Regions from separate parts of the Rhodoferax sp. XS2R6 genome, predicted to be linked through region 2. Evidence: predicted binding sites of a transcription regulator. Region 2 holds the regulator's gene; the other holds the start of a gene.

Region 1 (14,571 bases), on a different contig from region 2:
CCGATGCCTGCCTGGGCTGGGACGATTCGATGGAGTCGCTGGAGGTCTTGTCGGCGGCCGTGCAGGCGCGCCGCGCTCTGAAATAAGCGATGGTCAGGTCGGCGCGGTTGGGGCTGTGCGGGCTTGTTCAAGCATGGCGTCAGCCCACACCTGGGCGGCCGCCATGGTTTCAAAAATCTGGAACGGGCGGCCAATGTCGGCGTAGATCTTGGTGAACTGCGGCGCCATGATGCGGCCGCCCTCCACGTCCGGCGCGATGACAAACGCCGTGGCCACGGGAATCATGTTGTCGGGCTTGGGGGCGGCCATGATGGCGGCGTAACGCGCAATGCCGTCAGGGCTGCTCATGGCGTTGCCCACCACGGTGCACACGCTGACCCAGGCGCCCTGGGGGCGGGTGGCCAGCAGGTAGTCGCGCTGGGCAATGGCCAGGCAGTCGACCAGCTCGGTGTTGAAGGGGCCAGTGGCCTCGTAGTGCATCAGGCGCCCCTCCATCCAGAGCTCCACCACGCCATGCGGGGTGAACTGTGAGGTCTTGATCTGGCTGGTGCTGCGCTTCTTGGGCTTGGCGACTGGGGACATGGTGTGCAGTGAAGGCGGCTAACTCGTCAGCGCATCTTAGCGGGCACGGCCATTCTTTTTTAGTGCCTCTCCACAGTCCATGCTCAGGGTATTCCCGCGCATTTATGGCGAAAATGTGGCCTGAACGGCGTCATGTTTGCGCAAGCGGCTATTGTTTTTGTAGCAAGTCAAGCAGCTTGGCGTGGATGCCGCCAAACCCGCCATTGCTCATGCACAGAATGTGGTCGCCGGCCCGCGCCTGCGCCACCACCTGGCGCGCCAGGTCGTCAATCGAGTCCGACACTACGGCACGCACGCCCATCGGCGCCATCGCATCCGCTGCGTCCCAGCCCAGGCCGCCGCTGTGGCAGAAGGCCAGATCGGTTTCTTCCAGGCTCCAGGGAAGTTGGGCTTTCATCGCGCCCAGTTTCATGGTGTTGGAGCGGGGTTCGAACACGGCGAGGATGCGGGCCGCGCCGACCTTGCGACGCAGGCCGTTGACGGTGGTGCGGATGGCGGTAGGGTGGTGGGCAAAGTCGTCGTACACGGTGACGGGCGCGCCGCCGCTACGCAGGCTGACTTGGCCGCGCACTTCCATGCGGCGTTTCACGTTCTCAAAACTGGCCAGCGCCTTGGCCGCGGCGGCGGGGCTTACGCCCACGTGGTCGGCCGCGGCGATGGCAGCCAGTGCGTTGAGTTGGTTGTGCACGCCGCCCAGTGCCCATTGCACGTGCGCAACGGGTTTACCTTGGTAGTGCACCGCAAAGTCATGCGGTTCGCCCACGGCGGTGAAGTCGCTCACGGCGGCGCCAAAGCTGCGCACTTCGCTCCAGCAGCCTTGGTGCAGCACGCGGGTCAGGCTTTCTTCCAGCCCGTTCACCACCACACGCCCGGTGCTGGGTACGGTGCGCACCAGGTGGTGGAATTGGCGCTCGATCGCTGCCAGATCATCAAAGATGTCGGCGTGATCAAATTCCAGGTTGTTGAGCACGGCCGTGCGCGGGTGGTAGTGCACAAACTTGCTGCGTTTGTCGAAGAAGGCGGTGTCGTATTCGTCGGCTTCAATCACGAAGAGAGGGCGGTGGGGCGCCAGCGCCTTCTGCTCCGTGTCCCCCGCCCGCGTCGCGGGCTCCTCCTTTACCTGCGCAGAACCCTCTGCCACCCAGCCGCCCAAGCGCGCTGATACACCAAAGTTCAGGGGTACACCGCCGACCAGGAAGCCGGGTTGTAGGCCGGCGCTTTCCAATATCCACGTCAGCATGGCGGTGGTGGTGGTTTTGCCATGGGTGCCGGCTACGGCCAGTACGTGACGACCCTGCAGCACGTGTTCGGCCAGCCACTGCGGGCCGCTGGTGTACGGCGCGCCGGCGTCCAGAATCGCTTCCATCAGCGGGAATTTGGGTGTGCCGTCGGCCAGGTGGGCGCGGCTCACCACGTTGCCGATGACAAACATATCGGGCTTCAGCGCCATCTGGTCGGCGCCGAAACCTTCGATCAGGTCAATGCCCAGGGCGCGCAGCTGGTCGCTCATGGGGGGGTAAACACCCGCGTCGCAACCCGTGACGCGGTGGCCGGCCTCGCGGGCCAGGGCGGCCAAGCCGCCCATAAAGGTGCCACAAATACCAAGAATATGAATATGCATGGGCTTATTTTACGTGCCTATGGAGTACAGAGTTTTTAAGCCTTTTATGCCTCTAGCCCCCGTGTAATATGCGCAAGCAGCTATCAAAACTGCAGCAATCCCGGTGCGGCGCTGGGGTCACAGGGGGCGCGGTACCATGGCCCCATGGACGACCTGAAAGAAGAAATCGCTGTCACTGCCGCCCGCATGGTGGTGGAAGAGGGCCTGGAATACGGTGCCGCCAAGCGCCGTGCGGTCAAGCAGTTGGGCGTGTCGGCGCGTGCGGCCTTGCCAGACAACGACCAGTTGGAGGCCGCGGTGCAGGAGTACATCGCCCTGTTTTGTGCGGACACCCAGCCACAGGAGTTGTTGGCCCTGCGCCAGCTGGCGTTGGAGTGGATGGAGCGCCTGGCCCCGTTTCGCCCGCATGTAGGCGGGGCGGTCTGGCATGGCACGGCCACGCGCCGATCCGACATTTACCTGCAGTTGTTTTGTGATGACCCCAAATCGGCCGAGATTGCGCTGATTGATGGTGGCGTGCGTTTTGATGCTCGGTCCGTGCCGGGCTTGCATGGGGAGATGGTGGATGCGCTCAGCGTGCACGCCCTGTGCCGTCCGCTGAATGAGCAGGTTGGTGTGCACCTGTTGGTGTATGACCTGGACGATGTGCGTGGCGCCCTGCAGCCCGATGCGCGCGGGCGCCGTCCGCGTGGTGACGCCGCTGCGTTGCGGCGCTTGTTGCAGGATGCTGCATATGACTGAGTTGTCGCCTCTCCCCGATCACACCGAATCTGTGTCTGACACCCGCTCGCGCCGCTGGTTGCTCAGGGGGCTGGCCGCTGGTGCTGCCCTGGCGGGTGCAGGCGTTGCACTTTGGAAAGGTGCCGGCCCGTCCGTGGCGGAACCAGTGCCCGGATTTTGGGCCCAGCGTTGGGAGTCGCCCGAGGGCGCGTCGGTGGCATTGCAGGGTTTTCAAGGGCGTCCGCTGCTGATCAACTTTTGGGCCACATGGTGCCCCCCCTGCGTGGAGGAGTTGCCGCTGATCAATCAGTTTTACCGCGAAAATCGGTCTAACGGCTGGCAAGTGTTGGCATTGGCCATCGACAAGAAGGCGCCGGTGCAGGCTTTTTTGCAGCGCATGCCGCTGGATTTTCCGGTAGCGTTGGCAGGCATGGCGGGCGCTGACTTGGGGCGCAGCCTCGGCAATCTGACCGGTGGTCTGCCGTTCACGGTGGTCCTGTCGGGTGACGGGGTGGTGCAGCAGCGAAAAATGGGGCGCGTGTTGCCTGCAGACCTGCAGGCGTGGGCTGGGCTAAAATAGAGCGCTCACCCTAGTGGGTGTGTCGTCCCCGGTGGTGCTTGCAGCCACCCTTCGTCTGAGGTAAATCGTCAGAAATGACCTCATTTACCCAGAGATCAATAAAATTATCGGCAGATGCCGGCATTTTTGCGGTAAATTCGCCGCTTCACAAATGTCGGTTGTTGGAGATTCCATGGATTTACGCAAACTCAAAACCCTGATTGACCTGGTCTCGGATTCCAATGTGTCGGAACTCGAAATCACCGAAGCCGAAGGCAAGGTGCGTATCGTCAAGGGCGGTGGTGCGGTGGTTCAAGGCTATGCACAGCCTGTGTACGCCGCCCCTCCCGCGAATGCGCCTGCCGCACCCGCAGCGACTCCAGCCGCCGTGGTTGCACCTGTGGTGGAAGCGCCTGCAGGCCACGCTGTGAAGTCCCCCATGGTCGGAACGTTCTACCGGTCGTCTGCTCCGGGTGCCAAGCCTTTCGTGGAAATTGGCGACACTATCAAGCAGGGCGAGACGATTTGCATCATTGAGGCGATGAAGATCCTCAACGAGATCGAAGCCGACAAGTCGGGCACCGTGACCCAAATCCTGTGTGAAAACGGACAGGCCGTCGAATACGGCCAGCCTTTGTTCACCATCGAATAAGTACACGCACCCATGTTCAAGAAAATCCTGGTCGCCAACCGTGGCGAGATTGCCTTGCGGATCCAGCGCGCCTGTCGCGAGCTGGGGATCAAGGCCGTCATGGTCTATTCCGAGGCGGACCGCGAAGCCAAATACGTCAAGCTGGCCGAAGAAGCGGTGTGTATCGGCCCAGCGCCGTCGGCGCAGAGTTACCTCAATATGCCGGCCATCATCTCGGCCGCCGAGGTGACGGATGCCGAAGCCATCCACCCCGGCTACGGCTTTTTGAGCGAAAACGCGGACTTTGCCGAGCGTGTGGAAAAAAGCGGTTTCCAGTTTATCGGCCCTACCCCTGAGTCGATCCGCATCATGGGCGACAAGGTCTCGGCCAAGCAGGCCATGATTCGTGCCGGTGTGCCTTGTGTGCCAGGCTCTGAAGGCGAATTGCCGGACGATCCCGTACTGATCAAACGCATGGCCAAGTCGGTTGGTTATCCGGTCATCATTAAGGCGGCGGGCGGCGGCGGTGGCCGCGGCATGCGCGTGGTGCACACCGAAGCTGCGTTGGTGAATGCTGTGGCCATGACCAAGGCCGAGGCGGGAGCTGCCTTTGGCAACCCTGCGGTGTATATGGAGAAGTTTCTCCAGAACCCGCGCCACATTGAAATCCAGATCCTGGCAGACAAACACAAGAATGCGGTCTACCTGGGTGAGCGCGATTGCTCCATGCAACGCCGCCACCAGAAGGTGTTGGAAGAGTCTCCAGCGCCCGGCATTAACCGCAAACTGATCGAACGTATTGGCGAGCGCTGCGTTGCCGCCTGCAAGAAGATTGGCTACCGCGGCGCCGGTACGTTCGAGTTTCTCTATGAAGATGGAGAGTTCTACTTCATTGAGATGAACACCCGCGTGCAGGTGGAGCACCCGGTGACCGAGATGGTGACGGGCATTGACATTGTCAAAACCCAGATCATGGTGGCTGCGGGCGAAAAGCTGCCCTTCACGCAGCGCCAGATCGAAGTGCGTGGTCACGCGATTGAGTGCCGCGTCAACGCCGAAGATCCCTACAAGTTCATTCCCTCGCCGGGCCGCGTGACCATGTGGCATGCGCCGGGTGGTCCTGGTGTGCGTGTGGACTCGCATGTCTACACCAACTACTTTGTGCCGCCCAACTACGACTCCATGATTGGCAAAATCATTGTGCACGGCGACACCCGCGAGCAGGCCATGGCGCGCATGCGCACAGCCCTGGCCGAGACGGTGGTGGAAGGGATCAACACCAACATCCCGTTGCACCGCGAGTTGATGGTGGATGCCAAGTTCATGGACGGTGGAACCAACATCCACTACTTGGAACACTGGCTGGAACAGCACAAACGGTAAAGGCTGGCATGTTTGAATTGCGTTTGATGTGTCCCGAGGACCGGGTCGAAAGCCTGAGCGATGCGCTGGACGCGTTGGACGCCCTGAGCGTGAGCGTGGAAGATGCGGACGCCCAGACCGATGCCGAGCAAGCCCTGTTTGGCGAACCCGGCATGCCGCCGCCCAAAGACGGTTGGCAGCGTTCCCGCGTGATTGCCCTGTTTGCCGACCAGGCGCTGGCCGACGATGCCGCGCGTCTGTTGCAAGCACAAGACTTTTTTGCGGGTTGCCAAGTGCTGGGCATTGCTGCCGTGGCAGACCAGGATTGGGTGCGTTTGACGCAGTCGCAGTTCGCGCCCGTGGAAATCACGCCAGAGTTCTGGATTGTTCCCACCTGGCATGAGCCTCCGGCGCAGGCTAAACAGGTCATTCGCCTGGACCCGGGCCTGGCCTTTGGCACGGGTACCCATCCGACCACACGCATGTGCCTGCGCTGGATTGCGGGCCACCCGAACCAGTCCGAGGTGTTGGACTACGGTTGCGGTTCCGGTATCTTGGCCATTGGTGCGGCCAAGTTCGGTGCTCAGCAGGTGGTAGCGGTGGACATTGATGAGGCGGCCGTGCAATCCACGGTGCTGAATGCCGAGGCCAACAGCGTGCAGCTTTTGGCGGGCCTGCCCGACAAGGCGGCGGGCGTGTACGCGCTCGTGCTGGCCAATATCCTGGCCACGCCGCTCAAGGTGCTGGCGCCGCTGCTGTGCGCGCACGTGAAAGCGGGTGGCCATCTGGTGCTGGCGGGTATTTTGGCCCGGCAAGCCGATGAGTTGATTGCCGCCTATGCCCCCTATTGCACACTGTCGGTGGCAGACGAGGAAGATGGCTGGATTCTGATGACCGCCACCCTCTGACGGCGGCTACCTCGGCTCTACAATGTGACGCGATGAGCCTGATTACCCAATGCCCTGCCTGCGCCACGATGTTCAAGGTCGTGCCAGACCAGTTGCGCATTTCGGACGGCTGGGTTCGTTGTGGGCAGTGTGACGAGGTATTTGATGCCAACGCCCATCTCTACACCGACCCCGAGCAACAGCCAGAGCCGGTGGCTCAAGAGGCGGTGCTGGCAGGTGAGGCCAGTGGCGACTGGAAGTCTTCCCTGCGCTTTGCCAACGAGCAACAAGAGGCTGCCCCCCTGGCTGACGAGGCCGCCTTTGAGTTGAACGAGGCTGCGGTGGTGGACGTGCTGGATGTTCGCGATGGCGCTGTGGCTGAAGGCGCAACGCAGCATGGTTACGCGGCACCCTTTGTGCGGGAGCCTGGACTGGACGACCTGTTGGACTTGCGACCCGGCCATGCACGGGATGAGCCCGAAGCGCCAGAGGATGTGTCTCCGGTGTTGGCCAAGCCCCCACAAGCTGTCGAGCCGCGGTATGCGCAAGTGCAGGTCAAAACGGTAGAGCCCACAGATACTCCCAAGTTGTCATTCATGCGCCAGGCACGTGGAGCCAGTGTGTGGCAACGCACCAGTGTGCGTGTGCTGCTGTCGTTGGTGGCCTTGGTGCTGGTGGCTGCTTTGGCCTTGCAGGTGGTGGTGCATGAGCGCGACCGCATTGCGGCCACGGAGCCTGCTGCGAAAGAGGCTTTGCTGGCGGTCTGTGGGTGGCTGGATTGCAAGGTGTTGCCCGTGCGGCAGATCGAGTCGGTGGTGATTGACAGCTCATCTTTCACCAAAGTACGTGCGGACGTGTACCGTTTGAATTTCACGCTGAAAAGTACCGCGGCGATTGCCTTAGCGGTGCCGTCGCTGGAGTTGACCCTGACCGATTTGCAAGACCAGGCGGTGGTGCGTCGTGTGCTGCTGGCGTCAGAGTTGGGCGCAGGCAAGGACACTTTGGGCGCGGGTGCCGAACTTACCACGGCGATTCCCATCACCGTCAAACCCGGCAGCAGTACCGAACGCATTTCTGGTTACCGTCTGCTGGCTTTTTATCCCTGAGTACCAGACGTAAAAAAGCCCGAAACCTTGCGGTATCGGGCTTTGGCGCCTAGGGCGTAAACGCTCAGGGCTTGCTGGAAGTCGGAAACGGCCAGGCCGCTTGCGGATTCAGCGTGGTTTGCGCCGCAGGGGCTGCAGGGGCAGCTTTGGCAGCGGGTGCTTTCGCGGCTTTCTTCGCAGCGGGCTTCTTCGCTGCTTTTTTGGCTACTGGCTTCTTCGCTGCAGGCTTTTTGGCAACAGCGGCTTTCTTCGCTGGAGCCTTTTTCGCGGCTGCTTTCTTGGCAGGCGCTGCCTTCTTTGCTGCTACCTTTTTGGCGGGAGCGGCTTTCTTAGCGGGAGCTGCCTTCTTCGCTGCTACCTTTTTAGCGGGAGCGGCTTTCTTAGCGGGAGCTGCCTTCTTCGCTGCTACCTTTTTGGCGGGAGCGGCTTTCTTAGCGGGAGCTGCCTTCTTTGCTACTACCTTTTTAGCGGGAGCGGCTTTTTTAGCAGGAGCTGCCTTCTTTGCTGCTACTTTTTTAGCGGGAGCAGCTTTCTTCGCGGGAGCGGCCTTTTTTGCGGCCGGTTTTTTTGCAGTTGCCATGATTTTCTCCTTGATCAATTTACAAAGAGCACTTCTTGCCAGTTGGTTGCAAGAAGCGATTCATGTTGTTGGGCGCAGTCCCAGCAACATGAACGCGGTGACACGCCCCCAGTCCGCAGTCTGTGCTGCGGTGCTGGAGGCATGAAGTTCTAGAAAACATAATCAGCGTTTTAATCCCAAGACAGGGCGCCGCCCGACTGGTACTCGATCACGCGGGTTTCAAAGAAGTTGCGTTCCTTCTTCAAGTCGATCATTTCGCTCATCCAGGGGAACGGGTTTTCCTCGTTCGGGAACAAGGGTTCCAGCCCAATCTGGGTGGCACGGCGGTTGGCGATGTAGCGCAGGTAGCCCTTGAACATGGAGGCGTTCATGCCCAGCACGCCACGTGGCATGGTGTCTTCCGCGTAGCGGTATTCCAGTTCCACGGCTTTCTCGAACAGGGCCTTGATCTCTGCCTTGAACTCTGCCGTCCACAGGTGGGGGTTTTCCAGCTTGAGCTGGTTGATCAGGTCGATGCCAAAGTTGCAATGCATGGACTCGTCGCGCAGGATGTACTGGTACTGCTCGGCAGCACCGGTCATCTTGTTCTGGCGACCCAATGCCAAGATTTGCGTAAAGCCCACGTAGAAGAACAGGCCTTCCATCAGGCAGGCAAACACGATCAGCGACTTGAGCAGCGTCTGGTCGGTCTCGGCAGTGCCGGTGTGGAAGTTGGGGTCCATGATGGCCGAGATGAACGGGATCAGGAACTCGTCTTTGTCGCGGATGGACTGAACTTCGTTGTACGCGTTGAAAATCTCGCTCTCATCCAGGCCCAGCGATTCCACGATGTACTGGTAAGCGTGAGTGTGGATGGCTTCTTCAAAGGCCTGGCGCAACAGAAACTGGCGGCACTCAGGCGCCGTGATGTGGCGGTAGGTGCCCAACACGATGTTGTTAGCCGCCAGCGAATCGGCAGTGACAAAGAAGCCGAGGTTGCGTTTGACGATGCGGCGTTCGTCTTCGGTCAGGCCATTGGGATCTTTCCACAAGGCGATGTCGCGTGTCATGTTGACTTCTTGCGGCATCCAGTGGTTGGCGCAGGAAGCCAAGTATTTTTCCCAAGCCCACTTGTACTTGAAGGGCACCAGCTGGTTCACATCGGTCTGGCCATTGATGATGCGTTTGTCATCGGCGCGGATGCGGCGTGGTGTGCCGGTCTGCATAACAGCGGCTACAGCAGCAGGTGTCTGCACGGAAACTGGAGTGACCGATGCCTGCGCAACCGACAGCTGTTCAGACGGGTTGCGCGCAAAGTTGCTCGGCGATGTGGGCTTGACTTCTTCGTCCCAGGTCAACATAGATGATTCCAATCAGCGGATTATGAGAGCAGCGAAATGAATTGAAAAGAAGTCATGCATTCCGCCGCCCATTTGTGTTGCTCAATTGCATCGCAATGGTGCTTGCGATGCGCCTCTCTTGTTACTGGCAGGACTCGCAGGTGGGGTCATCCACACCGCAGAACTTGATGTCGGTTGCGGCGTTGCTGGATAACTCCATCTGCGCTTGTGCTGCAGCTGCTGCGGCTTCCAATGCACTGGACATTTTGGTGGAGCCTTGTGCATCGTTGCCCGACGACACGGCATTCATGCGACCCGCGGCGACCGTGGATTTCTCCACGTGGGTGGCCGACATGGTGCGGAGGTAGTAGGTGGTTTTCAGACCACGCAACCACGCCAGCTTGTAGGTCTCGTCGAGCTTCTTGCCCGATGCGCCGGCCATGTAGATGTTCAGCGATTGCGCCTGATCAATCCATTTCTGGCGACGTGCGGCAGCTTCCACCAACCAACGGGTTTCCACTTCAAACGCGGTAGCGTAGAGCTGCTTGATCTCTTGGGGCACGCGGTCGATGGGGCTCAGCGATCCGTCGAAGTGTTTCAGGTCCATCACCATCACGTCGTCCCACAGGCCCAGGGCCTTGAGGTCACGCACCAGGTAGCTGTTGATGACGGTGAACTCACCGGACAGGTTGGACTTCACCGACAGGTTGCCGAAGCAGGGTTCGATGGACGCATCCACGCCAATGATGTTGGAGATGGTGGCAGTTGGGGCAATGGCTACGCAGTTGGAGTTGCGCATGCCGTCTGCGGCAATTTTCTTGCGCAGGGCGTCCCAGTCCAGGGTGGAGGAACGATCTACTTCCACATAACCACCACGGGCCTGGGCCAGCATGTCCAGGGTGTCGGGGGGCAGGATGCCCTTGTCCCACAGCGAGCCCTTGAAGCTGGAGTACTGACCGCGTTCACGGGCCAGCTCCGTAGACGCCCAGTAGGCGTAGTAACTGATGGCTTCCATGGATTCGTCAGCAAACTGGACGGCAGCATCGCTGGCGTAAGGGATGCGCAGGGCGTACAGGCTGTCCTGGAAGGCCATGACGCCCAGACCCACGGGGCGGTGGCGCATGTTCGAATCACGTGCCTTCTTGACCGCGTAGTAGTTGATGTCGATCACGTTGTCCAACATGCGCATGGCCGTGGCGATGGTGCGCTTGAGTTTGTCGTGGTCCAGCTTGCCGTCTTTCAAATGCTGGCGCAGGTTGACCGAGCCCAGGTTGCAGACTGCGGTTTCGGTGTCGCTGGTGTTGAGTGTGATCTCGGTGCACAGGTTGGACGAGTGCACGACACCAGCGTGCTGCTGGGGCGAACGCACGTTGCAGGCGTCTTTGAACGTGATCCAGGGGTGGCCGGTTTCAAACAGCATGGTGAGCATCTTGCGCCACAGGTCGCTGGCCTCAATGGTGCGGGAGGGTTTGATCTCGCCGCGGGCGGCCTTGGCTTCGTAGGCCACATAGGCCTTTTCGAAGTCGGCGCCAAACAGGTCGTGCAGGTCGGGGACGTTGGAGGGCGAGAACAGGGTCCAGCTACCTTTCTCCATCACGCGGCGCATGAAGAGGTCGGGGATCCAGTTGGCGGTGTTCATGTCGTGCGTGCGGCGGCGGTCGTCGCCGGTGTTCTTGCGCAGTTCCAGGAACTCTTCGATGTCCAGGTGCCATGTTTCAAGGTAGGTGCACACCGCGCCCTTGCGCTTGCCGCCCTGGTTTACGGCCACGGCAGTGTCGTTCACCACTTTCAGGAAGGGGACCACGCCTTGGGATTCACCGTTGGTGCCCTTGATATGGGAGCCTAGGGCGCGCACACGGGTCCAGTCGTTACCCAGACCGCCGGCAAATTTGGACAGCAGCGCGTTTTCTTTGATGGACTCGTAAATGCCGTCCAGGTCGTCGGGCACGGTGGTCAGGTAGCAGCTGGAGAGTTGCGAGCGCAGCGTGCCGCTGTTGAACAGCGTGGGTGTGCTGGACATGAAGTCGAAGCTGGACAGCACTTCGTAGAACTCGATGGCGCGGGTTTCGCGGTCGATCTCGTTGAGCGACAGGCCCATGGCCACACGCATGAAGAAAGCCTGGGGCAATTCGATGCGGGTCTTGCCTTCGTGCAGGAAGTAGCGGTCATACAGCGTCTGCAGACCGAGGTAATCAAATTGCAGGTCGCGGCTGGCCTTGAGGGCGGCACCCAGGCGCTTCAGGTCGAACTGCAGCAGCTTTTCGTCCAGCAGCTCGGCATCCACGCCGCGCTTGATAAAACCAGGGAAGTAGTCGGCGTAAGCCTCTTGCATGTCGGCCTGAGCCACATCGCGCCCCAGCACTTCGCGGGAAATCGTGTGGAACAGCAGACGCGCTGTCGCGTAGGTGTAGTCCGGGTCTTTTTCGATCAGGGTACGGGCGGCCAGGATGGAGGCCTTGTAGACCTCGTCCATGGGTACGCCGTCGTACAGGTTGCGCATGGTTTCGGCGACGATGGGGTCGGCTTTGACATCTGCGCCCAGACCCGAGCATGCGGTTTCAATGCGGGATTGCAGCTGGTTCAAGTCCAATGCAATACGCTGACCGCCTTCCAGCACGTGGATGGTGGGCAAGGCTGGTGCTGTTTGTGCCACTTGCTTGGCACGCTCTTGCGTGCGGCGCTCGCGGTAGAGAACGTAGGCGCGGGCGATCTCATGGTGGCCGCCGCGCATCAGGCCCAGCTCGACCTGGTCTTGCACATCTTCAATGTGGAAGGTGCCGCCACCGGGGCGAGAGCGCATCAGTGCGCGAATGACCTGCTGGGTCAATCCGTCCACTGTTTCGCGCACACTGGCCGAGGCCGCGCCCTGGGTGCCGTGCACGGCCAGGAATGCCTTCATCAGGGCAACCGCAATTTTGTTGGGCTCGAAGGGAACCACTGCGCCGTTGCGGCGAATGATCTGGTAGTGGGCCAGGGTGTTGGCCATGCCACCTTCGGCGTTGCTGCTGCTGTGGGCAGTCAGCAGCGTGCTGGAGGGGGTGGGCGTTGCGGTAGAAACAGATTCCATGATTTCCTCGTCTAAATCGGTATTTTTTGGGGCTTGTCGTTGCGCATGAACGGCCCCTTATTGCTTGCGTGGGCCAGTCGTCTTCACTAACAGCACACACTATATCTGGGGTCTATGGTGGAGGCAAGCCACTACAGGTAGTGTACAGGCTGCTATTGACGCTTGGCAGGGTCTTGCTATTGGGGCATGCGGATTACATGCCGGAAAACAGTATCGGGAGGCGCGCGTGAAATGGAGCTTTGGGGGGCGATCGCGAGGTTTGACGCGTTCTGCGAGCGCGTTTGGTCGGCAAAGGCGCATGGAATCAGCGCCTCTTGCAAAACCAGCGCAGTGCGTGGCTGGAAAACCCTATCAAATTGACACTAAAAAAATATTTTCAGCCAGGCTGCTTGCGTGTGCTGGGTGGATAACACGCATCTGAAAAGCCAAGGCTTTTGCGCAAGAGGTCCCATCGCAAGCCCGGGCCTGGATCTTCTTTGCGTCCGGGCGCAATGTGCTCATGGCCCGCAATGTGGCGCACCGGGTAGTGTGTGCTGAGGGCTGGAATCAGCGATTGCAATGTCTCGTACTGTGCTGGTGCAAAGGTGTCCCCCTCCAGACCCTCCAGTTCAATGCCGATGGAGTCGTCATTACAATTGCTTCTTCCTCGGTAGGCGGAGACCCCCGCGTGCCACGCGCGGTCCTTGCAACTCACGAACTGCCAAAGGTCCCCCTGTCGTGTGATGAAAAAATGGGCAGACACCTGCAGACCTTCGATGGACTTGAAGTAAGGGTGGGCCTCCCAATCCAGCCGATTGGTGAACAGCTCTGCGACATGGGGGGTGCCGTACTGTCCGGGTGGCAGACTGATGGAGTGCAGCACCACCAGATCGATCAATGCTCCGGCGGGCCGCGGGCCGAAATTGGGCGAGGCGCATTGGTGCGCGAAGCGATACCAGCCCTCTTTCCATAAGGATGGTGCTTCTTCAGGCATCGGAGGGTTCGTCGGAGGCATTGGGGACGTCAATTTGCAGGCGAGCCATTCGATAGCGGATTTGTCGCAGGCTGATGCCCAGTCGCTGGGCTGCGGAGGTACGGTTAAAGCGGGTTTCACGCAGGGTACGCACCAGAATGTCGCGCTCAATCCGATCCAGATGCACTTGCAAGTCACTCGGGATGGACTCTGCCAGGCTGCTTGCCAAAGGTAAGGGCGGGGCAAGCGCCGCTGCGATGTCCGGGGCCGCGGGCTGTTCTGGCTCCTCGCGCAGAGCTTGTGGCTGCGTGTTCAGCGCATGGGTGTCGAGTTCAAGTACCGGCCCCTCGGAGAGCGCCATGGCGCGGTGCAGCACGTTCTCCAGCTCCCGGACATTGCCCGGCAGGGGCAGTGTGCAGATTTGCGCCAGGGCGGGGGCGGACAGCTGAGGTGCTGGTATGCCGGACTCAGCGGCGATCCTGATCAACAGGGCCCGGCACAAGGCTGGCAGGTCTTCGCAGCGCTCGCGCAGAGGGGGGATGTAAATGTCGATGACGTTGAGGCGGTAATACAGGTCCTGTCGAAACCGTCCGGCCTGTACTTCGGCCGCCAAGTCTTTGTGGGTGGCACTGACGATGCGGACATCCACCTGCTCTTCTTGTAACGCTCCCAGGGGCCGCACGCTGCGTTCCTGGATCGCGCGTAGCAGCTTGGACTGCATGGCCAGGGGCAGGTCGCCAATTTCGTCCAAAAACAAGGTGCCACCATGGGCGGCCTGGAAAAAGCCGACGCGGTCCTGATTCGCACCGGTGTATGCGCCTTTGCGGGCGCCAAAAAACTCGGCTTCCAGCAGGTTCTCCGGAATGGCGCTGCAGTTCACGGGAACCCAGGGTCCCTGGACGCGGTGGCTGTTGGCGTGGATGGCGCCTGCAACCAGCTCTTTGCCGGTACCCGATTCACCGCGGATAAGCACCGGGGCCATGCTGCGGGCCACCTTGACGATCCGGTCCTTCACTTGCGTCATGACGCCGGAGGTGCCGACCATTTTGGCCAGCGCGGCTTCCGCACTGGCGGTGGCGCCACTGTGCGATGTTTTCAGGGTCGGGTTGCGTGACGGGACCGGTGGGGTGGATGCATTGCCCTGCAGGGCGTTGGCCACGACGGCGCGAAACTGTTTCAGGTCAA
Region 2 (14,571 bases):
ATCCAAATTGGAGCTATCGAGCAGCATCAATATCACGTCTCGACCATCCGACAGAGTGGTGTATCCACATATGTTTTGTGCATCAGCAGTATCAATCTGCCCATCGTTGTTGGTGTCCAGGGTTCCTCCAACCCGGCAAATGCCGGTCAAGGGATCAATGACCAAGTTCAAGCCATTACTTTTGGATGCTTTGCAACTGGATGCACTGGCATCAGGCGTGACCGTATCAATCTTGACGACTTGCAGGATTTGTTCCACCGCGTCAATCACGCGCTGCCCGGGGCGCTCCGCCATATTGAATACGATTTTCCAACCACGCCGCGTTGTCCAGTCGATAGCGGTAACCCCGGCGTTGGCATAACTCGGCACTACATACGAAAAACTGGCTGAGGGTGTCTGTAAAGTCTGTGTCACAGGCTCCAGAGTGGAGTCGCTGATCGTATCTGCTCCGCTGGAGCCGAATGGCTGGCGATCCCACAGGCCGTAGGCAGCTTGGGCGGCACTCGGTACTGCGGTGTCGCCTGACTCGAACAATTTGCCCGTTGCCACTGTCACTAGATAGCTTGGGGTGTAGGCTGGTTGATCCGTCCGCTCCATTACAGCGGGTTGGGCCGTAATGGGCAGGGGGATGGCTCCATTCATGGCAGTAAACAGAGCTACGCCACCATTGCCCAATCCCCAGCTTGCAGGACTGCTGTTACTTAGGTCAAATTTCCACAAACGACCCTTCAGGTCTCCCGCGTAGGCACCAATAATTTGCTTCTTGGCATTGAGTACCAAACGCACACCACCAAGACCATTGCCTGTGGTGGCATCTGTATCCAAGCGCCTTAACAATTTGCCGGTGGCTGTTTCTACGATGAAAAGACTGGCTTTCCCTGAAGCACTGTCATAGCCATTGCCAAAAACAGAGATCCACTCTCCGCCGGTGGTGGTACCGCTTTGAACGGGGGAGAGGACATGCCCCAATTCAGAAAAAGAGGTGGTGGAGTTACCGGGCATGAGGGGAAACGCTGGGTCGGCGTTGATCTCCCACAAAACCGATTTGCTATTCATATTGGTCAGATCACTGACATTCAAGGCGTAAACCGCTTTGGCACCTGCGCCTGTGGTTCCCACAATCAGGTTCTTCCATCCCAGTGATGATCCACTGGAGGTCAAATTGGGCGTGGTGACGTAAGCATCGACCTCCGTGATGGGACCATCCACGGTAAAAGTGTGCGCGTAAGAATAGCCTGATGTACTCAGGGACTCCAGCTTGCCCAGCACCGAACGCGGCATAAAAGCTACAATTTCGCGCCCTGGTGTATTCGCGGCGTAGCCTTCGGCAAACGCGTGGAGCATGCCATCGTTTGCGCCTACAAATAGTGCGCCTTCCGTGCGAGCTGCTTTGGTTGCCATATAGGCTGAGAAATCGCCTTGCCCCGGTGTTCCACTCGGTAGAAGGTTGTATTCTGGGTAAGTGTTGTTTTTGATGAATGCAGGGGTTGAGTTAACGATGTCACCCAAAATAGCCTGGCGCTTGCGCAAGGTGGTTCCTTCGTTAGCGCGATCACCACGCAGGAAGTTAATAACGTCATTAGTGACCGCAGTGGCCATCTGCATATTGGTATTGGTACCTTTGAGGCTGTAGGTGGCGTTGTTGACGTTGGTTGGATTAAAAGCAACTGCTTGGGTTGCTGCGTTTACCCACACTAGTATGTTGCGGCTGGTATATGCCGTTGGGAATGTCGTGACCCCTGTGGGCTGACCATTGCTATCGGTTGCAATGACTTGCCAGACCCTGGCTTGGGTTGCCACGTTCACCATTTCCAGGTTGCCCCACCAGGAGCCGCTGGTGAAATACGGTACAAACTTCTGGGTACCTGTAGTCAGCGTGACCGCAGAGGCGGCTACGCCCGCCTGCGAAAACTCCTGCCCTGCAATACTACCAATGACGTTACCCAAATCCGTGGCAAATTGCACCGCATTGTTGACCTTCAGAAACTCTCCGCCTCCGTTGTGCGCGGCATGCCGCATGTCGTCAATGGTTGTCGGCTGATTCGCCACGGGAACTGCCCAGTTCAAGGCGCCTTGTTTGGCGTTGGCTACAGCAGTCTCCGTCATGTTGCCTGCAGCCCCAAAGCTGACCATATAGGATGTCATGTTTTGCCAGAAGGGGGGGGCGCTAGGTCCTCCAGAGCCATAGTCATTCAACAAATCTGAGCGCAAATCCGTGACCCAATATTTCAGCGCTACATCCGACAAGGTGTGGCTGGTGCCGGTGCCCCCATTGGTTTTGTCAGACTTCCCGGTATTCCTTGCGTCGGAGGTGTTTCCCGGAGTGTATTTGTAGGTTTGTGTAGGTGTGGCGGTGGCGTGGGTGTGAATGGGGCCAGCCTGACCATCTACATCGCCCACATTGGGCCTGGACTCTACTCCGCTAATGCCATCGTTATAGAAGCCATCAGTGATCATCAACGTAAAGGAGCGCCTGCAAGAGAGGTGGCTGGCGGCAGTCTCCCCACTGGGAGGGGAAGATGGGTTTGCACCCCAGGGGCCGGTGTTTGACGTACTGCTGTAATAAATGCCCGCCCGGTTGAGGGCTGCGCGCAAAGGAGTTCCACTTCCTTCCCCTGAGTTGCGCGCGTTCAGCCAAGAGTAAAACGCAGTTTTAGCAAGTCCGAAGTCTTGAATGGTGTTGGGAGATCCGTAGATCGTGCCATAGGCCAATCGGAAGTTGTCGGTCTGGCTTGCAAAGGCACCACCAATTCCAGTTTTGGCAGCTGCCATCCGGTCAAAGTTGTAGGCACGCCAGTTAGCAATGTTTTGTCGCTCTTCGGCCAACGTACAGGTAGCACCAGCGCAATCCGTACGACTGCCGCCGTGGGGGCCAAAAATATTGGTTGTTGTTGTTGTTCCACCGTTTAACTTGAAACCTGTAGTAACTACTTGGTAACTGTCATAATTGGCGGCGTTGGTCAACTGTGCCGATGAGGTGTAGGTCGTGGGATCTTGCCCAGATTTGGGCTGGTACAGGGTGACCACAGAGGTTGCACCTACGGCCGCATTCGCCTGCAAAGTACCTGTGGCGGTGTAACTGCGCGCATACCTGATTTTGGGGTTATAGAACAAATAATTGTTAACCGGGGCTGCGTGGCGAATGTCATTAGTGGCAAGACAGTTGTCCGTCAGCCCAGACAACGTGGCATTTTCGGAGATGAAAACGTCGGTAACGTGTTTGGCGTAAACGCACTCCCAATCCATGGATCCCGAGGTGTCAAACACGAGGGCAATATTGGGCCGCACAGCTGCGGTACTGTTCAGTAAAGGCGCTTGTGCGACGACAGAGAGTGCCAAAGAACTACTCAGTGCCAAAACTAAAGCAACTGCGATGCTGCGTAGAGCGGAGTGTTTCATGATGTTTTCTCCTGAGAGCGTTAGTTCATGGTGATGACAGATTGCAGCCAAACCTCGGTGCCTACAGGCAGTGTTCCGTTTTTCGGATTGGGTGCTACAGGAACCTCGGGTCCAAATCCTCTTGCTGTGGTAACAAATACTTTAGTATTCCCTGCAGATGTGTACTGAGACATGCACTCCGGAGGGCGTTGGAAATAAGCGCCGTTACCGCCCACGCCATCACCGGCAGCAGCAAATGGCGCGATGAGCGGTGAGTTCGCACCCGGCGCGTTATCCCAGAAGTTTTGTGCCGCGTTGATTTCCCAATTAAAAACCCCAGCCCCTGGCGCCGCATTGGGAATCAGTCCCCCAAGGTTTGGGGCACTTTTGGCATTGTCCATTGCGTAGGCCTGCACCAGCGCTTCGCAATATCGCAGCGCTGCTTCTGCTGACTGTTGTCCCAGGGTTTTTAGACGGTCTTGGTTCGCAATTTGCTCGGAAGATGACGCGCCTCTAATCGAGACGCTTGCAAGAATAGTCAACACCATCAGTAGCAACAAGGCTACAACCAAAACGACGCCGCTTTGCTGAGTGCGCCTGCGCTGCAGGGAGGCATGTTTAGTCATTAAAACCTACCCCATGGTTACGCAGTAGTACGGTCGTGCGGTAAGCGCGACGTGACCTACCGTCCGCAATGGCTACTACATCGTCATTGCAGTCTAAATAGGAGGGAGCAGTTTCGATATCTTGGAGTATGGGGGTTTCGCTTCTCACAACCACGCATACACGTGCGGCGACAACCTTTTTCCAGCGGTCTAGCGCCGATGGAAGCGCTGCAAAAGCAGCATCTGCTGGTACGCCATTGATGTCGGCAGCAGAGTAGTAGCCCTGAACTATCTTGCTATCAGCCGGGCTGCCGATGCCAAACATAAACGTCATGCTTTCAATATTTTCTGCGAGCACTTGCGGTACCTGATTGAGGGTAAGGCGTGGTAAGGCGCCACCACTACCAAGGCAGTTCAACGCATTGTTGGCGATATAGAGGCGAGATTGCGTTGTGTAGTAATTGCCACCGGCAATGGAGATCCCCTGCGAAGCAATGCCGTTGCCAATGCAATCCATGGGGAGATTGCCGGCAGTGTTTCTACCGCTTACCAAATCTGACTCGGACACCACAGCAAGTGCCCCGCCACTCCCTCCTGCATTGCAGGTTAGTCCACTGACCAAAATGGGCGTGTTGTCCGTAAATCCGTTGGGGCAGGCAAATAAGCCCCAGCCCGCCTGGCCTAAATCGTTCACGGCGGTTGCAGTGGGCCCGGTGGGGCGACGTGGGTTGTAGCCAGCTTTGCGCAATTCTTGGGTTATGACAGATAGCGCCATTTGGGCATCCTCGTTCATTTGCCCTTGGGCTGCCGCGTAGCGGGTGGCTGAGGCGCCCGTGGTGTACATGACCAACATAGCCCCAATGACCACAATTCCCAGCGTGATGGATATCAGTAACTCAATGAGAGTAAAACCAGTCTGACGCAAATTGGTGCGGGCGTTGTTTACCGGGACGTGGTGTTTACTCCGGCTCATAATTGCACCCGCATGTAAAAGCAACGTGGCAATGTTGCTAGCGCTTTTGAGGCCGCGGAGCAATTGTCTGCATTGCCTTCTGCAGCGACTAAGATGCCCGGCTCTTGCCATGTAATCCAGATGTCAGCCGTGGAACGGGCAGGTGCTACGGCCACGTTTGCAACCACTTGAACCCCACCAACGGGCAAATTGTTGCGAACACGGCGTTGTATGCTGGTGATGTCATACGCAGCCAGATTGGCTGCACTGTTGCAAAACGGATACTCTGCAGGTGCTGTATCCGCATCTGCAACTCCAGGGCAGGCCGTTAAATTAGGTGCCCCGGGGAGCTGCTGAGACATGAAGGCAATGTTGTAATTTCCTGCATTCAAACCGGCAGGATTTAAGCGGATGAGTTCTGCCAATTCGTTAGCCATCGTACTGGCGACCGACCTGTAGATGGCATTGTTTTGTGCCGCAATGGAATACGCCTGCATGCCCGCCACGGCCATCATTCCCAATGACAGAAGCAAAATGGAAATTAATATCTCTATTAAAGTCGCGCCTTTTTGGGGTGCTCGTAAAGCATGAGAGGGGCGCTTCAGCATGCCGCTTCTCCCGTGACGAGCCGAACTCTTCCAACGGAATTCATGCAAAGAGTTCTGGCAAAGCTGATGTCTGTGGCGGCCGCTCCTGAAGGATGGACTAACCATCTTCCTTGTTGTCCAACTGCTCTGCCTGTTCCATCGTAGACAACGTTGTTACCTGTGCTGACAGCCGATGTAAGTGGTGCTGCACCTACTGCAAAAAAATCGGATAACCCTGTCAAAGGCTCCTGCACACGCAAAACACTGTCTCCCCCGGCATTGTTGAAAGTGCCGTTACCGTTTTCATCAACGAAGACAACCCAACCAGAGGCCCAGCCTAGGACCGCTAGCCCGTCACCCACTCCACACACAGGCGCTGCAGCAGCAGGGTTATTACTCCTGCAAATCGCAACGCTTTTGCCTCTGCGCATAGCTTCACCGCGCGCGTATCGCGTATCGGAGATAAAGTTATTCACTGCCTTGGTAACAGACGATCGTGCGATGAGTGCTGTGAAAGAAGGAACTGCCAAGGTAATCAGAATACCTACGATGGCAATGACGACCATGAGTTCGATGAGGCTGAAGCCATGCAGGCCCAAACGACAAGCTCTCCCTCGAGCTGGGAGCATGGAGCGCTTTCGGAAAAATTTGAGTCTGTCATTCGGCATTTGGATATATTAGTCGGGGTGTTTCAATCCTTGCATTGAAAATCGACATTCGGGCGGGCCCATGTGATGAACGGCACCTGTGGTGAGGGCTACCGACTCACCTCGTCCACCAAAGTCTTGAACTCATCAATGTCCTCAAAATTCCGGTAAACGCTGGCAAAGCGCACGTAAGCGACTTTGTCGAGCTTTTTGAGTTCGCGCATGACGAGTTCGCCGATGCGGGTGCTCTGGACTTCGCGCAGGCCCAGGTTGAGGAGTTTTTCTTCGATGCGCTCGATGGCGCTGTCGATTTGCTCGGTGCTCACGGGCCGCTTGCGCAGGGCCAGGTTCATGGAGGCGAGCAGTTTGGCGCGTTCAAACTCGATGCGGCGACCGTCTTTTTTGACGATGGCCGGGAAGTTGACGTCCGGGCGTTCATAAGTGGTGAAGCGTTTTTCGCACGATCCGCACTGGCGGCGGCGGCGAATGAAGTCCCCGTCTTCCGAAATTCGAGTCTCTACCACCTGGGTTTCAGAATGGCTGCAGAAGGGGCATTTCATGGCGCAGGGGTGCTCAATTAAGTGCCAAATAGGGCTCTGGCCCTTATAAAACAAGCGCAAGCAGCTATCAAAATAGTAGTGCCTGCGCTTGCCATAAGGCTTACTTGTAGACCGGGAAGCGCGATGTCAGGGCATGCACCTTGGCACGCACAGCGGCAATATTGGCCTCGTCGCGCGGGTTGTCCAGCACATCGGCAATCAGGTTGGCCGTGGCGCGGGCTTCCTCATCCTTGAAGCCGCGGGTGGTCATGGCGGGGGTGCCGATACGCACGCCGCTGGTGACCATGGGTTTCTCGGGGTCGTTGGGGATGGCGTTTTTGTTGATGGTCATGTGGGCAGCGCCCAACACGGCCTCAGCTTCCTTGCCGGTAATGCCCTTGGAGCGCAGGTCCACCAGCATCACGTGGCTGTCGGTGCCACCGCTGACGATGCGCAGACCGCGCGCGGTCAGCGTTTCGGCCACGATCTTGGCGTTGCGGGCCACTTGTTGCTGGTAAGTCTTGAACTCAGGCGCCATGGCTTCTTTGAACGCAACAGCCTTGGCGGCGATCACGTGCATCAGCGGGCCGCCTTGCAGGCCGGGGAAGATGGCGCTGTTGATGGCTTTTTCGTGTTCGGCCTTCATCAGGATGATGCCGCCACGGGGGCCGCGCAGGCTCTTGTGGGTGGTGGAGGTCACCACGTCGGCGTGGGGCACGGGGTTGGGGTACACGCCAGCCGCAATCAGGCCGGCGTAGTGGGCCATGTCCACCATGAAGATGGCGCCGATTTCCTTGGCAATCTTGGCAAAACGCTCAAAGTCGATGGCCAGGGAGTAGGCGGATGCACCTGCAATGATGAGTTTGGGCTTGGTCTCACGTGCTTTGCGTTCCATCGCTTCGTAGTCGATGGCTTCGTTGGCATCCAGGCCATAGCTCACCACGTTGAACCACTTGCCGCTCATGTTCAAGGCCATGCCGTGGGTCAGGTGACCGCCTTCGGCAAGGCTCATGCCCATGATGGTGTCGCCGGGTTTCAGGAAAGCCAGGAAAACGGCTTCGTTGGCCGATGCACCGCAATGGGGCTGCACGTTGGCGGCTTCGGCGCCAAAAATTTGCTTGATGCGGTCAATCGCTAGTTGCTCGGCCACGTCCACATGTTCGCAGCCACCGTAGTAGCGGCGGCCGGGGTAGCCTTCGGCGTATTTGTTGGTCAGTTGGCTGCCCTGGGCGGCCATGACGGCGGGGGAGGCGTAGTTTTCGCTGGCGATCAGCTCAATGTGGTGCTCCTGGCGCGCGTTCTCGGCCAAGATGGCAGCCCACAATTCGGGGTCGGCTTGTTCAACAAGGATGTTGCGGTCGTACATGGCAGTCCTAAAAGACAAAGGGCCTGTGGGTCTGAAAGACACAGGGCTGCCCAGGCGAACGGCTGATCGCAAGCCCGAAAAGGCTTGCGGCACGCTTCCCAGTGGTGTCCCACGTCAGCGCCAATGGGCCTTGAAGGGCCCGGCGCCTATCGCCAGTTGCGTGCAGGCAGGAGTTTAACCGAGCGCGCTCAGGAGTTGGCCAGGTGGGCGACGTTTTCCACGCCAACCGGCTGTGCTGTTTCGGGCGCAGGCAGCTTGACAGGCACTGAGGTGACTGGCGGCGCGGCCAAGGGCATGGGTTTGCCTGTGGCGACAGACTGCAGGCGGGCGTGTTCTGCCATTACCTTGGCAGCATAACCACCGTCGTCTTCCAGGTTGGCGGCACCCACGTAGTACTTGAGGCCACCCTCGATGGAGCCGGCGCGGGCAATACATTCCTGCAGCACCTTCACACCCACACGCAAGTTGGACACGGGGTCAAACGCGGCATGTTTGCCGCCAAAACCTTCGTACTTGTCGCTGTGCACCTTGGTCATGACCTGCATCAGGCCCTGGGCACCCACGTGGCTCTGAGCAAAGGGGTTGAAACCCGACTCAATAGCCATGATGGCCAGAATGAGGGTGGGGTCCAGCTTGGTACGTTGGCCAATCTCATACGCCTCGGCCACCAGTGCGCTCAGTGGCTCGGGGGCCACGCTGTACTTTTTGCTCAGCCAAAACGCCACAGCCGCTTGCTGCTTGGGCAGGGCCTGCGGGTTGGCTGCGGTGGCGCGCTCCACGGCGTCAGGTTCTGTGGCAATGCCGGTGGCTACCACGTGGCGGTTTTGCAGCCAGCCCATGAGCTGGAGTTCGCCGGCTTGGCGGATTTCGGGGCGTGCCGTCAGGGTGATGGCGGCAAACATGACAGCCAAGCCGAGGAGGGCGAAGCCGTTGTGGGTAATTTCGAAGAAACCCTGGGCGATGTCTTTCGCAACGATGCGAAGGCCCTGGGTGAATTGTTGAGTCGCTGTCATAGCTCTTCCTTCTTTGGCGGGGGCCAGGACCTTGGCGCTGCAATACAGCGGGGCGGTTCGGACACCTCGTTTGGGTTGGTACGCTATCAATATCCTGCGGCGTCGTCTCGACATGTGCAGCGATTTGAATATGCCGGGTTCGGCAGCGGGGCGGGTAATCCCTAGTCAAAACTTGGGATGGGCGGATTCTAGGTGGCTTTTATATGCACAGTCAACCATATCAAATTGATTTGATATATTTATTGGTTTGTTTTTGGGCTGTTTTTGCCAAAAAATTGGCAGTTTTGCGCATTTAGAGCATTGGCCTTAAGCCGCCAATCGACAGACGGTAGGCCATTGAAACTTTGATTTGAAACTGCCGAGCCTCGTGCCTAGACTGCGTGGGCCTGAACATTCAGGCGTTTTACCGGCAGTAGCCAGTCCGTGCTTCAGGCACCGTGATAAAGCGGCCCCGGTAACCCCAAGGAGGCAATCTATTGCTTCATGTTCGTGGTGGGACAGTACGCTCCCCTGCGACAACCCGTGATGGCATGGACCTTCGGTCAGCCATCGAGCCCGGCAGCGGTCTGTTCAGACTTCTGTCGGGCTTTCTTTTGCCCTTGCCTTTTGCCCAGAACACGCTCCGCCAAGCGAACGCGTCTCTATATATAGAGGCATATGCGTCTCTCTAGGGAAAGTCAGGGTTTGTCGCCAAAGACATGGAGCCAGTTCGGCACCTTTGTTTGCTATCAATAAAGGAGCTGCTTGCGCATATTCCATGAGCGTTATGGCTGATTTTCTTATAAATCTGGGTGTGCAGCAGCCGCACAATTTGGTGTTGGTAACCGTGGTGCAGTAAAAAACGGAAGGGGCAGGGCATTTCGAGGCGAAAATACCCGGCTGTATTTTTGTTTACCAACCCTGATTGCTACCCACTGTGACCTCGTCCAACTCCGCCAAACACCTCGACATTGCCCAACTGGACAGCCTGACCGGCGGCGCATTCACCGCCGCGACCGCAGGCGACCGGGCCTCCCGCATCCGGGAGTGGCTGCAGGGCAACCCCGGCGCCGATCTGCTGGCCGAGGTGTTCCGCGAGCTCAGCGTCAAAGACAAGGGCGCCGCCAAGCTGGTGCGCGAGCGTCTGGACGAAGCCAAGCGCTCCAAGGGGCAAGAGCTGCTGGCCGCGGAGTGGGCGGCTCGTGCCCAGGCCCTCATCGACACCGCCAAACTCAATATTGCCGACGCCCTGGCCTGGCAGCGTGACGCCGCCAAAGCCGGCGCGCCCCTGAGCAAAGAGCCCCTGGCCACCCTGAAGACCCAGTTGGCCGAACGTGTACGTGGCATTGAAGACTTGCAGCACCAGGTGCAAGTGCAGCGTGAGGCCGCGGTGTTGTTGGCCCAGCGGATTGAAGTGCTGTCCACCAAACCCTGGGGCGATGCCCAGGCCGCGCTGGATGCCCTGCGGGTTGACGTGGACCACTGGCAAACCCAGGCCACCGCCCTGGTGGCGCATGCCAGCTGGGCCAGTGTGGACCTCAAATTCCCACCATTGCTGGACGCCTCGCGCGGCCAGCTGCTGGTGGTGTGGGATGCTTTTCAGGCGGCCCTGAACTTGGCCGTGGCCGCTGCGGCCGACGCCAGCGCACCCTTGCCGCCCGTGCCCGTGTGGGCGGACGAACTGCGCGCCGCGCGCGGCGTGCCCGCCGAGGCACCGGCTAAACAGGCCAAACCCAAGGTGGACCCCGAAGTGCGCGCCCAGGCGAGCACTGCCGTGCGCGCCGCGCTGACCACGCTGGAACAGGAAGTGGCCGAGGGCCACGGCAAAGCCAGTACTGGTGCGGCCAATGCGCTGCGCAATGCGCTCAAGGAATTTGGCAAAGTGATTGACGGCAAGCTGGAAAACCAGGCCCATGCCGCGCTGGCGGCCGCCGGTGAACTGGAAGGCTGGCAGCGCTGGCGCGCCGACCAGATCCGCGAGGAGCTGGTTGCCAAAGCCGAAGGCCTGCTTAAGCGCCCCGAAGGCCAAGCCATTGGCGGACGCAAGATGCAGGAAACCCTGCGCACCCTGCGCGACCAGTGGAAACAAACCGACCAAGGCGGCGTGCCCAACCACGCGCTGTGGAAGCGTTTTGACGAAGCCTGCAACGAGGCCTACAAGGTGGTCGAGGGCTGGCTGGAGAAGGTCAAGGCAGAATCCGCCGAGCACAAGGCCCAGCGCCTGGCGCTGATTGCCGAGGTCAACGCCTGGGCCGAGGCCAACCGCACCGCGCTGGACGATGACTGGAAGGGTTTCAACCGCATCCTGCACCAGTTTGGCGACCGCTGGCGCGAAGGTGGACACGTGGGCGAAAAGGTGTTTGGCGAGCTGCAGCCGCTGTGGAAAGCCGCCATCGCCAACGCCGCGGCACCGCTGGAAGCCCTGCAGGCCCAAAGCCTGGCCGCCCGCCACGCCATGATCGAAGAAGCCAAGGTGCTGGGCGCCGCGCCGGTGCTGCGCATCGACGCCGTCAAGGCGCTGCAGCAGCGCTGGCAGGCACAAGCCCATGCAGTGCCGATTGACCGCCGCCAGGAGCAAAAGCTGTGGGACGCCTTCCGCAAGCCTATCGACGACGCCTTCAACCGCAAGACCACCGAGCGTGAAAAGGCCGAAACCGCCTTGGGCGCGCGTGACCGCAGTGTGCTGGATGCCGCCAAGGCACTGGAAGCCGCCAACGCCTCGGGCGATGCCCAGGCGATTCGCGCCGCCATGGCCGCACTGGAAGCCGCTTTGCAAGGCCAAGCCCAGGCGCAGGCCGAAGTGACAGCTGCCGGTGCGCAAGAGCAGGCAGCCCAGTCTGCAGCTGCTGAGGCACCGAATATGGCTCCAGCCCCCGTCGAGTCTGCGCAAGCAGCTACTGAATCGATAGCGGATGGCGATGCAGAAGCCGACACGTCGACCGACGCCCTTGTGTCGGAAGCCCCGGTGGCGCCTGCCGCCCCTGCCAAGCCAGCACCCAAACCCGTGGTGGCCGTGCGTGGCGACGACCGCCCCGGCATGAAAAAAGAAGCACCCGCCGCTCCCGGTCGTGGTGGCAAATTTGGCGACCGCAAAGACGGCGGTGCCGGACGCGGTGGTCGTGATGGCGCCGCAGCTCCCTGGGGTGACCGCGGCCCGCGTCGCGACGACCGGGGTGATCGTGGGGACCGCAGCTACGCACCTGCTGCGCCGCGCCTGGGAGATACCGCCTTCCGCGCCCAGCGCGATGCGCTGGAACACGCCCAACTGGCCTTGAAGAAACTGGCCGCCCAGGCCCATGGCGAAGCACTGACCCAACTGCTCGCCGCGTGGGAAAAGCGCGACGCCTCCCTGGTGCCCTCTGCTCAGGAGCTGGGCAGCCGTGCCGCAGCCCAAAACCGCACTGTCTGGGTGAAGGCCGTGGAGGGCACTGCCAAGCCACAAGCGGTGCAATCCTTGTTGCGCCTGGAAATGGCGGCCGAAGTGCCTACGCCTGCCGAGCATCTGGATGCGCGCCGTGGCCTGCAGCTGCAATTGCTCACGCGCCGCAACGACCCCGCCCCCGCACAGACCTGGGGCCAGGACGCTGCAGCCGTGTTGTCGGGCGAGTTCAACGCGGCCGATGCACGCCGCTTGCAGACGGTGCTCAAAGTGTTGCTCAAGCGTTAAAACGGCGGGCGCCGTATAGGCGCAATGGGGGGCCTGTGGAACAATGGGCCGTGCCCAGGCGGGTGCTTTGACCAAGGGGGAAACCGTGGACTCAGTGGACGATCTGCTGCGCAGGCTGGAGCAACTCAATGCGATTGGCTCGGCACTTTCCAAAGAGCGTGACATCACACGCTTGCTGGAAAGCATTCTGGTGGCTGCCAAGACCATCACCCATGCCGATGGCGGCACGCTCTACCGCGTGACCGATGACCAGCAGGAGCTGCGTTTCGAGATCCTGCGCACCGATTCGCTGCATATCGCCATGGGCGGCACTTCGGGCAAACCGATTAATTTTCCCAACCTGCCCCTGCATGATGCGCAGGGGCAGCCCAACGACTCGCTGGTGGCCGCCTACGCAGCGCTGCACAACCAGACGGTCAACATCGCGGACGCCTATACCGAGCCCAACTTCGATTTCTCGGGCACCCGCCAGTTTGATGAACGCACGGGTTATCGCTCGCAGTCTTTCCTGGCGGTGCCCATGAAGGACCACGAGGGCGATGTGATCGGGGTGCTGCAGTTGATCAACGCCAAGCATCCGGACACTGGTGCCGTGGTGTCCTTCTCCAGTGCCGACCAAAGCCTGGCCGAGTCCCTGGCCTCGCAAGCGGCCATTGCCATCACCAACCGCAACCTGATGACGCAGTTGGAGGCCTTGTTTGAGTCTTTCATCAGCCTCATCAACTTGGCTATCGACGAAAAATCGCACTACACCGGGGGCCACTGCCAGCGCGTGCCAGCGCTGACCATGATGCTGGCCGAGGCCGTGAATGCCACGCAGGGCGGGCCGCTGGCGGACTTCACCATGGACGACCGCGACCGTTACGAGCTCAAGATTGCCGGCCTGCTGCACGACTGCGGCAAGGTCACCACACCCGTGCATGTGGTGGATAAGGCCACCAAGCTCCAAACCCTGTTTGACCGCATGCAACTGGTGGACACGCGTTTTGAAGTGCTCAAGCGCGACCTGGAAATTGCGGCATTGCGCGAACAGCTGGCGCTGCGTGAAGTGCGCGAAGCCGATGCCGAGGCGGACATCATGGCAGGGGCGCGTACCGCGATTGACGCCTTGGACGCAGACCGCGAATTCTTGCGCAAGGCCAACCAGGGTGGTGAATTTATGAAAGACGCTGACACCGAGCGGGTGCGCCAGATAGGCACCGGCACGTTGTGGCGCAATACCGATGGGGTGGAGTCCGACTTTCTGACGGCGGACGAGATTGAAAACCTGACCATCCGCGCCGGCACACTGACCGCAGGTGAGCGTGACACCATTAATTACCACATCGTCGCCACTATCAAGATGCTGGAGCAGTTGCCCTGGCCCAAGCACCTGAAGAATGTGCCCGAGTACGCAGGTGGGCACCATGAACGCATGGACGGCAAGGGTTACCCCAAGGGGCTGACACGCGAGCAGATGTCGGTACAGGCGCGGGTGATGGGTATTGCCGATATTTTTGAGGCGCTGACCGCGCGCGACCGCCCCTACAAACAGGGCATGAAGTTATCCCAAGCCATGGGCATCATGCACAAGTTCCGCACCGGTGGCCATATCGACCCTGACCTGTTCGACATTTTTGTGCAGGAGCAGGTCTACCTGCGTTACGCCGAGCAGTTTCTGGACCCCTGGCAGATTGACGACGTTAATCCGCAAGCCTGGGTGAACTGATCTCGGGGCTGTCCGGCCGTAGGCGGCTGACCTGCACACCTGACTTTGCATCTGAGCGCCACGACAAGCGCAGCACCTCCGCCCGTGGCGGCGTTGCACCTACATCCCAATCGCTGAGCACGGTTCGGTC

The links. Region 2 encodes NrdR, which represses ribonucleotide reductase genes. Its sites were predicted from a motif close to CACNANATNTNGTG; they were not measured.
Region 1: a site for NrdR is predicted at 12,532-12,545, ahead of AC097A_RS14125 (ribonucleoside-diphosphate reductase subunit alpha). Genes of this name have one in related genera too.

The regions. Positions count from the first base shown of each region.
Region 1 covers NZ_JBWMAY010000004.1:73,766-88,336, forward strand. The annotation lists gene AC097A_RS14070 (3-deoxy-7-phosphoheptulonate synthase) at 1-86, shown strand, start outside; gene AC097A_RS14075 (hypothetical protein) at 94-582, opposite strand; gene mpl (UDP-N-acetylmuramate:L-alanyl-gamma-D-glutamyl-meso-diaminopimelate ligase) at 731-2,203, opposite strand; gene AC097A_RS14085 (hypothetical protein) at 2,348-2,944, shown strand; gene AC097A_RS14090 (TlpA disulfide reductase family protein) at 2,937-3,503, shown strand; gene accB (acetyl-CoA carboxylase biotin carboxyl carrier protein) at 3,676-4,134, shown strand; gene accC (acetyl-CoA carboxylase biotin carboxylase subunit) at 4,147-5,496, shown strand; gene prmA (50S ribosomal protein L11 methyltransferase) at 5,505-6,383, shown strand; gene AC097A_RS14110 (zinc-ribbon and DUF3426 domain-containing protein) at 6,416-7,468, shown strand; gene AC097A_RS14115 (histone H1-like DNA-binding protein) at 7,533-8,048, opposite strand; gene AC097A_RS14120 (ribonucleotide-diphosphate reductase subunit beta) at 8,219-9,388, opposite strand; gene AC097A_RS14125 (ribonucleoside-diphosphate reductase subunit alpha) at 9,510-12,434, opposite strand; gene ampD (1,6-anhydro-N-acetylmuramyl-L-alanine amidase AmpD) at 12,811-13,428, opposite strand; gene AC097A_RS14135 (sigma-54-dependent transcriptional regulator) at 13,400-14,571, opposite strand, start outside.
Region 2 covers NZ_JBWMAY010000001.1:177,302-191,872, reverse strand. The annotation lists gene AC097A_RS00895 (pilus assembly protein) at 1-3,399, opposite strand, end outside; gene AC097A_RS00890 (pilus assembly PilX family protein) at 3,420-4,004, opposite strand; gene AC097A_RS00885 (PilW family protein) at 3,997-4,956, opposite strand; gene pilV (type IV pilus modification protein PilV) at 4,953-5,543, opposite strand; gene AC097A_RS00875 (GspH/FimT family pseudopilin) at 5,537-6,151, opposite strand; gene nrdR (transcriptional regulator NrdR) at 6,280-6,729, opposite strand; gene glyA (serine hydroxymethyltransferase) at 6,830-8,074, opposite strand; ZMP/ZTP riboswitch at 8,116-8,244, opposite strand; gene AC097A_RS00860 (transglycosylase SLT domain-containing protein) at 8,263-9,087, opposite strand; gene AC097A_RS00855 (DUF349 domain-containing protein) at 10,004-12,733, shown strand; gene AC097A_RS00850 (HD domain-containing phosphohydrolase) at 12,819-14,441, shown strand; gene AC097A_RS00845 (UDP-2,3-diacylglucosamine diphosphatase) at 14,416-14,571, opposite strand, start outside.